2 regions of the Sutcliffiella sp. NC1 genome follow, and region 2 is predicted to be linked to the other one. Evidence: predicted binding sites of a transcription regulator. Region 2 holds the regulator's gene; the other holds the start of a gene.
The links. Region 2 encodes Rex, which represses fermentation and respiration genes when NADH is low (regulators of the CRP and FNR family bind a similar motif). Its sites were predicted from a motif close to TTGTGAAATATTTCACAA; they were not measured.
Positions count from the first base shown of each region.

Region 1 (5,271 bases), 2.0 Mb from region 2:
TACTGCCTAATAGTTCTTTCGCTTTTTTGACTAATTCTTCATTCGGTGGATTAACATCTTTTAGGGCATAAGGAATCCCAAGTTGTTCCCATTTATATACACCCATTTGATGATAAGGAAGTATTTCAATTTTTTCTACATTCGTTAGCGTTTGAATAAACTCACCAAGCTCTTTTAAATCTTGTACATCATCTGTTTTAGTAGGAACTAGCACGTGACGAATCCATACAGGTACATTTCTATCTGATAGTAGTTTGGCAAATTGTAAAATATGGGTGTTTGGTAATGAAGTTAGTTCTTTATGCTTTTCGTTATTGATTTGCTTAATATCTAGTAAAAATAGGTCTGTATACTTTAGAAGTTCATCCAATGATTCAAGAAATCTTTTAGAGTTAGAGAAACAACCAGCAGAAGTGTCAACCGTTGTATGAATTCCTAACTCTTTACATTTTTTAAATAATGCAATTACGAAATCAATTTGTAATAGCGGTTCGCCACCACTTACGGTTACTCCTCCGTTTGAGTGTTTCATGTAGGGAAGATACGTTTCAATATCTTCTATTAATTCGTCCACAGACATAAGCTTTCCTTTTTTCTGTTCCCACGTGTCCGGGTTATGGCAAAATTGACACCTTAACAAACAGCCTTGAGTGAAAATAACGTAACGAATACCTGGACCGTCTACCATGCCGGACGTTTCGATAGAGTGTATATAACCTTGCATAATTGAATACCTTCTTTCTATTTTAAGGAACAGCAAAGAGGGGGAAGCCTTTCAAAAAGAAAGGCTTAAGAACCTAATGACTCATGGAATGTACGATTAATAACGTCTAATTGCTGTTCTCTTGTTAGTTTAATAAAGTTAACGGCATAACCTGATACACGAATGGTTAACTGTGGATACAATTCTGGATGTTCCATTGCATCTAGTAAAGTTTCGCGATCAAATACGTTAATATTTAAGTGGTGCCCTTTTTTGTCTGCATAGCCATCAAGAATAGCTACTAAGTTAGTAATTTGAGTATCTTCTTCTTTCCCTAACGCTTTCGGAACGATAGAGAACGTGTTAGATATACCGTCTAATGCGTGATGGTAAGGGAGTTTGGATACAGAATTTAAAGAAGCAAGGGCTCCTTTCTTATCACGACCATGTAATGGGTTAGCCCCTGGTGCGAATGGCTCGCCATCTCGACGACCGTCCGGAGTATTCCCAGTTTTCTTCCCGTACACTACGTTAGAAGTAATCGTTAAGATTGACATCGTTGTCATTGAATTACGGTACGTCTCATGTTTCTTTAACTTTTTCATAAAGCTCTTCACAACTTCTACCGCGATAGAGTCAACTCTCTCGTCGTTGTTACCGTATTGAGGATAATCTCCTTCTACTACATAATCAACAGCAATGCCATTTTCATCACGAATTACTTTAACTTTAGAATGTTTAATAGCACTTAACGAGTCAGCAACGACGGATAAACCAGCAATACCAGTAGCCATTGTACGTAAAACGTCTTTATCATGCAGCGCCATTTCAATTCTTTCATAGTTGTATTTATCATGCATGTAATGAATGATATTTAACGTATTAATGTAAAGTTCTGCTAACCAATCGAGCACTTGATCATATTTAGACATTACTTCGTTGTAATCTAAATACTCGCCTTGTATTTTCTCAAACTTCGGTGCAACTTGTATTTTTGCTTTTTCATCTACGCCACCGTTAATAGCGTATAGTAAAGCTTTTGCTAAGTTCGCTCTAGCTCCGAAGAACTGCATTTGCTTACCAATTCTCATTGCAGATACACAACAAGCGATGCCGTAATCGTCACCATATTCAAGTCTCATTAAATCATCATTTTCGTATTGAATAGAGCTTGTTTTAATAGACATGTTAGAACAAAAACGCTTAAAGTTTTCAGGTAGTTGTGTAGACCAAAGAATCGTTAAGTTAGGCTCTGGAGCAGGACCTAAGTTCGTTAATGTGTGAATAAAACGGAAGGATGACTTTGTAACAAGCGGTCTGCCGTCTAATCCAATACCACCGATAGACTCAGTAACCCACGTTGGATCTCCACTAAATAAGTCATTGTATTCTGGCGTTCTAGCAAACTTCACTAAACGTAACTTCATAACGAAATGATCTACTAGTTCTTGAGCTTCTTCTTCTGTTAATCTACCTTCGCGAATATCATTTTCAATATAAATATCTAAGAAAGTAGATACTCGACCTAGGCTCATTGCTGCTCCATTTTGTTCTTTAATAGCTGCTAAATATCCGAAGTATAGCCATTGAAAAGCCTCTTTAGCTGTTTGAGCTGGCTCCGAAATATCATATCCATAAATACTTGCAAGTTCCTTTAGTTCTTGCAGTGCACGAATCTGTTCAGAAATTTCTTCTCTTAAACGGATAATATCTTCCGTCATTCTAGAGCCTGTGTCTTTTAAATCTTTTTTCTTATCTTCAATAAGGAAGTCTATTCCATAAAGTGCAACTCTACGATAGTCTCCAATAATTCTTCCGCGACCGTAAGCATCTGGTAAACCAGTAATAATTCCTACTTTTCTAGCTACTTTCATTTCATCTGTATAGGCATCGAATACACCTTGGTTATGTGTTTTTCGATGTTTGGTGAAGAAATTATCTACTTCCTTATCAATTTCGTATCCGTATGACTCTAAGGCAGTTGCTGCCATTCTTATACCGCCATAAGGTTGTAAAGATCGCTTGAATGCTTCATCTGTTTGGAAGCCAACAATTGTTTCACTATCTTTATCTAAATAAGCTGGGCCGTGAGAAGTGATAGTAGATACGATCTCTGTATCTAAATTGTATACACCGCCTCTTTCACGTTCTTCTTTCGTAAGTTCCATTACTTTCTTCCATAAGCTCTCTGTACGTTCTGTAGCCTGTGCTAAAAACGTTTCATCTCCATCATAAGGTAAAAAGTTTTGTTGGATAAAATCTCTTACATCAATTTCTTTATTCCAGTTTCCTTTGCGGAAATTTTGAGGATAGTTCATGATTTCCAACTCCTTTAAAAAGGTTAATTGAGTTTGTGATGTTTTTAACAATTTAAATATAACAAGGAACATTCAGGAAAAGGTGTGATATTTATCACATGACACGAATTTGTAAAAAATTTATTACTAAAATTTGAAAGTGTGATAAAGTTCACATTTTAGTATTAGCTTGAAGATGTATGATGTGCCCATAGAAAGAAAAGTTAAAGATTAATTGGAGGAATGAAAAATGGCACGTATAACAGAATGGAACCCAGAAAATAAAGATTTTTGGGAAAGAGAAGGGAAGCGACATGCAAGGCGTAACCTTTGGATATCTGTTTTTACATTATTATTAGCGTTTGTTATTTGGCAGATGTGGTCAGTAGTTGCAGTTCGGTTAAATGATATAGGGTTTCAGTATACAGATGAGCAATTATTTACGCTAGCAGCCATTCCAGGATTAATTGGGGCATCGTTACGATTTATTTATACATTCGCTGTTGGAAAGTTCGGCGGGCGAAACTGGGTTGTATTTTCTACAGGTGTATTAGCTATCCCAGCCATTGGTATCGGATTTGCTGTTCAAAACCCAGATACACCATATTCGGTTATGCTAATTCTTGCAGCTCTTTGTGGTTTAGGGGGAGGTAATTTCTCTTCTTCTTTAGCGAATATTAGCTTTTTCTACCCTAAAAAAGAAAAAGGAACAGCGTTAGGTATTAACGGTGGACTCGGAAATATGGGGGTATCAGTTGTACAGTTTGTTACTCCATTAGTTATTACGATCGGAACTTTCTCATTTATCGGTGGAGAAGGTCAAGTGTTACCGGATGGATCACAAGTTTGGTTACAAAATGCAGCGTTCGTTTGGGTATTACCTATTATAATTATGACGATTGTTGCGTATTTTGGAATGGATAACTTACCTAATACGAAACAATCTGTAGCAGAACAATTTGTTATTGTGAAAAGAAAGCATACGTGGATCATGACTTGGTTATATGTTGCGACATTCGGTTCATTTATTGGGTACTCAGCAGCATTTCCACTATTACTAAAAAGTACGTTCCCACAATATGTTGGTTTAGCCTTTTTAGGAGCATTTTTAGCCGCGTCGTTTAGACCGGTTGGTGGTTGGTTATCAGATAAGTTTGGAGGAGCAAAAGTAACAACATTTGTTCTAATCACGATGTCTATAGGGGCATTGCTAGTTATTTACTTCCTTGGACAACAATTTTTCACTGGTTTCTTACTTTCGTTTTTACTATTATTCATTGCAGCAGGTATAGGTTCTGGTTCTACGTTCCAGATGATACCTATCATTTTCCCAGCAAAAGAAGCAGCGCCAGTTCTTGGATTTACTGCAGCATTTGCAGCTTATGGATCATTCTTTATTCCAAAATTGTTCGGTTGGTCAATGGCTACGTCAGGAACACCAGCTACTGCGTTATATTTCTTTATCGCTTTTTACGCAATTTCTATTCTATTAAATATTTATTACTATAACCGTAAAAACGCAGAAGTAAAATGCTAATTAAGACATAAAAGAGATGGAAGGGAGTTCTTTACATACGTGAAGAACTTCCTTTTTAACGTTAAAAGTAATTTTAGTCGAATTCTGAGCTGTAAATTTAGTAAAATAAAGGAAAGGAGGGGTATTTTTGTTTAGACAAGCTGTAGGGGCGATAGCGAAAAGAGAAAATGGCGATATTTTACTAGTAGAAAAAGTTAAATGGCATGATAAAAATGGAAATAAAATTAACACTACTGCTGAGTGGGATATACCAAAAGGTGGCGTCAAAAGTGAAGATGAATCACTACAACAGGCGCTTATTAGAGAGTTAAAAGAAGAAACTGGATCTGCCGAATGGGAAATTGTATCACAATATGATGCGAAGATTCAGTTTACTTTTCCAACTTCTATTCAAGAAAAGATTGGTTACAAAGGTCAGAGCACGACATTGTTTCATGTCGTGTATACGGGTAATAATGACGTGTTTACACCAATTGATACAGAAATAAAAAGCTGTCGATGGGTTTCTAAAGAAAACATAGTCGATATAATAGCGCATGAAGAAACGAAGCATTTTTTAACTAAATATGTTTTATGAGCATAGGGAGGCTGTCCAATAAACCTCAAAACAGTGTAGAATCAATTCGTTTTTCCATTGTTTTTCATGTAAGGATTTCATACAGAAGGTAGAATCATTATACATAGTATTTTTGATTGGGCTAAACTACATTCTATACAAACTACACATAATCAAA
Region 1 covers NZ_CP115153.1:3,225,695-3,230,965, reverse strand. The annotation lists gene pflA (pyruvate formate-lyase-activating protein) at 1-724, opposite strand, end outside; gene pflB (formate C-acetyltransferase) at 790-3,021, opposite strand; gene O1A01_RS16840 (NarK family nitrate/nitrite MFS transporter) at 3,251-4,537, shown strand; gene O1A01_RS16835 (NUDIX hydrolase) at 4,665-5,114, shown strand.
Region 1: pflB (formate C-acetyltransferase) is a predicted target of Rex. The motif match lies at 3,055-3,072, and genes of this name have one in related genera.

Region 2 (5,271 bases):
GTAACGGTCATGTGATACGAAAAGTATAGTGCCTGGATAATCCATTAATGCATTTTCCAATACTTGTTTGCTATCAAGGTCTAGATGGTTCGTCGGTTCGTCTAAAATAAGTACGTTTGACTTTTGCAACATCATTTTTGATAATGCAAGACGTGCTTTTTCTCCCCCACTTAAACTGTTAACAGGTTTTAAAACATCATCACCACTAAACAAGAAATTTCCTAAGACAGTTCGAATTTCTTTCTCTACTAAATGAGGATAATCATCCCATAACTCGTCCAGAACCCGTTTGTTGGAATGTAATTCTGCTTGTTGTTGGTCATAATAACTAATAGAAACATTCGCTCCAAATTGAATTTTTCCAATTTGTTTAGGGAGTTTCTCCACAAGCAATTTTAACAATGTAGTTTTCCCAACGCCATTAGGTCCAACTAACGCAACACTATCACCACGATGAAGCGAAAGGTTTATATTTTCGAAGATAGGCTTATTTTCATATGAAAATGTTAAGTTTTCTACTTTTAACACATCATTACCGCTTTGCCTATCGATTTCAAAAGAGAAGGAGGCCGATTTTTCATCGCCTTTCGGTCGCTGCATTAACTGCATTCGATCTAACTGCTTTTGTCTACTTTGTGCCCGTTTCGTTGTAGACGCTCTTGCAATATTACGTTGAACAAAATCTTTAAGCTTGGAAATTTCATCTTGTTGCTTTTCAAACATTTTCATTTCTCGTTCGTATTGTTCTGCTTTTCGTTGTAAGTATTTACTGTAGTTTCCAATGAATTTAGTGGATTCATTTCGAGATATTTCGTAAACGATAGAAACTACTTTGTCTAGGAAATAACGGTCGTGGGAAACGATTAATAGGGCACCAGGATAACTTTGTAAGTAGGATTCTAGCCACGTTAACGTCTCTATATCTAAATGGTTCGTCGGTTCGTCTAAAATAAGTAAATCTGGCTTCGTTAATAGTAACTTACCAAGAGCTAATCTTGTTTTTTGTCCACCACTCAAACTGGTAATTGGTGTGGTATAATCAAAGGTAGCAAAGTTTAGTCCGTGAAGAATGGACCGAATATCTGCTTCGTATTGGAAGCCACCTTGTTGTTTATACGATTCTTGTAGGGAATCATATTCTTTTAATAATTTGGCATACTCTTCATCTGAAGAAAAACGTGTAGGATCTGCCATTTTCTCTTCTAAGTCTCTCATTTGTCTTTCCATTTGTTTGAGATGAGAAAAAACAGAAAGAAATTCTTCCCAAATGGAGCGGCTTGAGTCTAATCCGGTATGCTGTGCAAGGTAACCGATCGTAACATTCTTCGGTTTAATAATTTCACCGCTATCATAAGAGAGTTGATTAGAAATTATTTTTAAAAGTGTTGATTTACCAGCACCGTTTCTACCAACTAGTGCGATTCTGTCTCGTGATTGTACTTCTAGCTTTATATTCGATAAAATAAGTTCAGCACCAAAATATTTATGTAGTTGATTTACTTGTAAAATAATCATTTTTTCACCTCTATATTAAACTTAGTTTATCGCTCTTCTACTAATTGTTCAAGCAAGCGATAGGGTAAAAGAATGAAATCGTTTACGTTCAATGTAATTGGAAAAAATAGAGAGTAAGTAGGATTGTAAATGGGGGAATAGGATGAGTAACGAACAACTAAAAATACCACAAGCAACTGCAAAACGATTACCTTTGTATTATCGATTTTTAAAAAATCTTTATGCATCCGGTAAACAAAGAGTTTCTTCTTCTGAGTTAAGTGAAGCGGTAAAAGTTGATTCAGCGACGATTCGCCGTGATTTTAGCTATTTTGGAGCGTTAGGGAAAAAAGGGTACGGATATAATGTTCAATATTTGTTAACTTTTTTTAGAAAAACGTTAGACCAAGATGAATTAACATATGTTAGTCTAATAGGTGTGGGGAATTTAGGAACCGCTTTCCTTCACTACAATTTTTCAAAAAATAATAACACGAAGATAACTGTTGCTTTTGATGTAGATGAAACGAAGATTGGCACAGAAATTGGAGGTGTTCCCGTACGCAATTTAGATGATTTAGAGATGGAGCTTCCTGACGATGTAACAGTTGCAATATTAACAGTACCAGCTCATGTTGCGCAACCTATTACAGATCGCCTAGTCGCTAAGGGAATTAAGGGAATATTAAACTTTACACCTGCGCGAATAAATGTACCAGACACTGTACGTATTCATCACATCGATTTAGCGGTAGAATTACAATCATTAGTATATTTTCTAAAACACTATCCAACTGAGTAAAATAGTAGTAGAATAAGTATATTTCGAGGAGGTGACAAGAATGCCATTAGGTCCAGGAAGCATTCTATTAATTGTATTTGCAGCACTATTAATATTCGGTCCGAAAAAGTTGCCAGAACTCGGGAAAGCAGCCGGAAATACGCTACGTGAGTTCAAAAAGGCTACTAAAGGTTTAGCCGATGACGATGATGATATAAAAAAAGAAGACAAGAAGTAATGTAAGGATGAACATATATGACAGATAAGGAAATGTCGGTCTATGACCATATAGGAGAACTGCGCAAGCGATTAATTATAGTAGGTTCCCTTTTTATGGCCTCCGTTATTGGTGGGTTCTTTCTTGCAGAGCCGATTATTGTCTATTTACAACATACAGAGCAAGCAAGAGATTTAACGATGAACGCTTTTCGCTTAACAGATCCTATTAAGGTATTTATGCAGTTTGCCTTTTTAATTGCGTTCATTATTACGTTTCCTGTTGCTTTTTATCAGCTTTGGTCCTTTATTAGCCCAGGCTTATATGAGAAAGAACGTAGAGTAACACTTAGCTACATTCCAATTTCTTTAATTTTATTTTTAAGTGGATTAGCATTTTCCTACTTTGTTTTGTTTCCATTTGTAGTTTCTTTTATGATGGGTCTTGCCAATCGCTTAGAAATTAATCAAGTAATTGGCATTAATGAATACTTTCAATTTCTATTTCAATTAACGGTTCCATTTGGAGTTTTATTTCAGCTACCTGTAGTCGTTATGTTTTTAACTAGATTAGGTATAGTGACACCACAATTTTTTGTGAAGTTCCGTAAAATAGCCTATTTTATACTTTTAGTAGTTGCGGCTTTTATCACTCCACCAGAATTGTTGTCACATTTAATGGTAACTGTGCCGTTATTTATTTTATACGAAATTAGTATTATCATTTCTAGAATTGCGTATCGTAAAGCTAAATTAGCCGAAACAAAAATGGAATTAGAAAATATGAATAAAGATTAAAAAAGCAATCCCTCGGGATTGCTTTTTCTAATAGGAAAAATAATATTATTTTTGCTTCTTCATCTCTTTAATTTTTCCGTGTAAAAGGTAGGCCCGGATTGCCACTCCAAAATCAAAAGTTGCAATTAACATAAAAAGAATGGTGTGAAATTGCCAAATCGTTTCACCTTTTGTTACGACGGCAAGGTAGAGAAATAAAATTCCCATAATGGAATAAAATACAACCATTCTTAATGGGGTAATGCGCATAAATTATATCCTCCGTTATCTCTTCTATAAAAACAAGTATATGAAGCTTTGCATTTGCTCTAGTTTTTCAAGTTGACGCTCAATATCTTCACGAAAAATTTGTTGCACTAGAACGACAAAGGAATTCATCGAAACATGAGCGATAATTGGGACAATTATTCGGTTCGTTTTTACATATAGGAATGCAAAAATAGCTCCCATGACAAAGTATATAAGTAGATGTTCAAATTCTTGATGAACAACTGCAAATAATAAAGAACTAACAATTAAGCCTACTGCAAAATTGTACTTCTTATATAGTACGCCGAAAATGATTTTTCGGAAGATAATTTCTTCTAAAATAGGCCCTGCAATAGCTACCGCAAAAATAATTGCCGCAGAAGAACTAATAAACTCCATAATTTGTTGAGTATTCTCACTGCCTGGTTCTATTCCGAATAATTGCTGTTGAACCATCGCTGCTATTCCTTGTCCGAAAAGAGCCACCCAAAAACCTAATATAGACCAAATAATCGTTTGGAAAATGGATGATTGTGGTCCGCGTAGATCTTTTTCCTGGAAATCCTTTCGAAGCAGCCAGAGGATAATAAGTAAGCCGAGTGTGAAGCTGATTGTCGTCCAATAACTAAAAAGTAATGTCATTCGTGCATCATAATCAAGCTCGTTCCCGATTCCTAGTTCAACGAGAAGTGGAATACCAACTAGTGCAGAAAATTGCATAATAATATAGGCGATAATTACTTTCCAATAGGTTGATGTCATCATAATCTCCTCTATCTAATTGTTCCTACGTATTGTACCATATAAACTGTTTTCTAATAAAAAGATATAGTTTATTCTCAGCTGTATTTTATCAATTAATCCATATAATTAAAAACAATGGTTAAATATTAAATGATTGTGAGATAATGGAAAAGGTGTTACGTAATGTTAGATCATTTTTGTACAAAAAGAAGTAAAAAATGTGCAAAAAATATAAACTAAATACTTGCAAAAATATCACTAATTCATTAATATATTAATTGTGTTAGCACTCGAGTGTTTAGAGTGCTAATAAAAAAATACTTACATATAATTTTGAGGAGGTCGTTTCACTTGTTAAAGCCAATCGGTGATCGCATTATTATTGAACTAGTACAGTCAGAAGAAAAAACTGCTAGTGGTATTGTATTACCAGACTCTGCAAAAGAGAAACCGCAAGAAGGTAAAGTAGTAGCTGTTGGTTCAGGTCGTGTACTAGAAAGCGGAGAGCGTGTTGCACTAGAAGTTGCATCAGGCGATAGCGTTATCTTTTCAAAATATGCTGGTACAGAAGTGAAATATGACGGTAAAGAATATTTAATTTTAAAAGAAGCAGATGTTTTAGCTGTTGTTGGTAAATAAGAAAACTATTTCATAAAAAATATGAACTATTCTGAGGAGGTCTAGGTCATGGCAAAAGAAATTAAATTTAGTGAAGAAGCACGTCGCTCTATGCTACGTGGTGTAGATAAATTAGCTGATGCTGTTAAAGTAACATTAGGACCAAAAGGACGTAACGTTGTATTAGAAAAGAAATTTGGTTCTCCACTAATTACAAATGACGGTGTTACAATTGCGAAAGAAATCGAATTAGAAGATGCTTTCGAAAATATGGGTGCAAAATTAGTAGCGGAAGTTGCTAGCAAAACGAACGAAATCGCTGGTGACGGTACAACTACTGCAACAGTACTAGCACAAGCGATGATCCGTGA
Region 2 covers NZ_CP115153.1:265,529-270,799, forward strand. The annotation lists gene O1A01_RS01465 (ABC-F family ATP-binding cassette domain-containing protein) at 1-1,515, opposite strand, end outside; gene O1A01_RS01470 (redox-sensing transcriptional repressor Rex) at 1,658-2,296, shown strand; gene O1A01_RS01475 (twin-arginine translocase TatA/TatE family subunit) at 2,337-2,513, shown strand; gene tatC (twin-arginine translocase subunit TatC) at 2,531-3,289, shown strand; gene O1A01_RS01485 (YdiK family protein) at 3,335-3,538, opposite strand; gene O1A01_RS01490 (CPBP family intramembrane glutamic endopeptidase) at 3,563-4,303, opposite strand; gene groES (co-chaperone GroES) at 4,634-4,921, shown strand; gene groL (chaperonin GroEL) at 4,970-5,271, shown strand, end outside.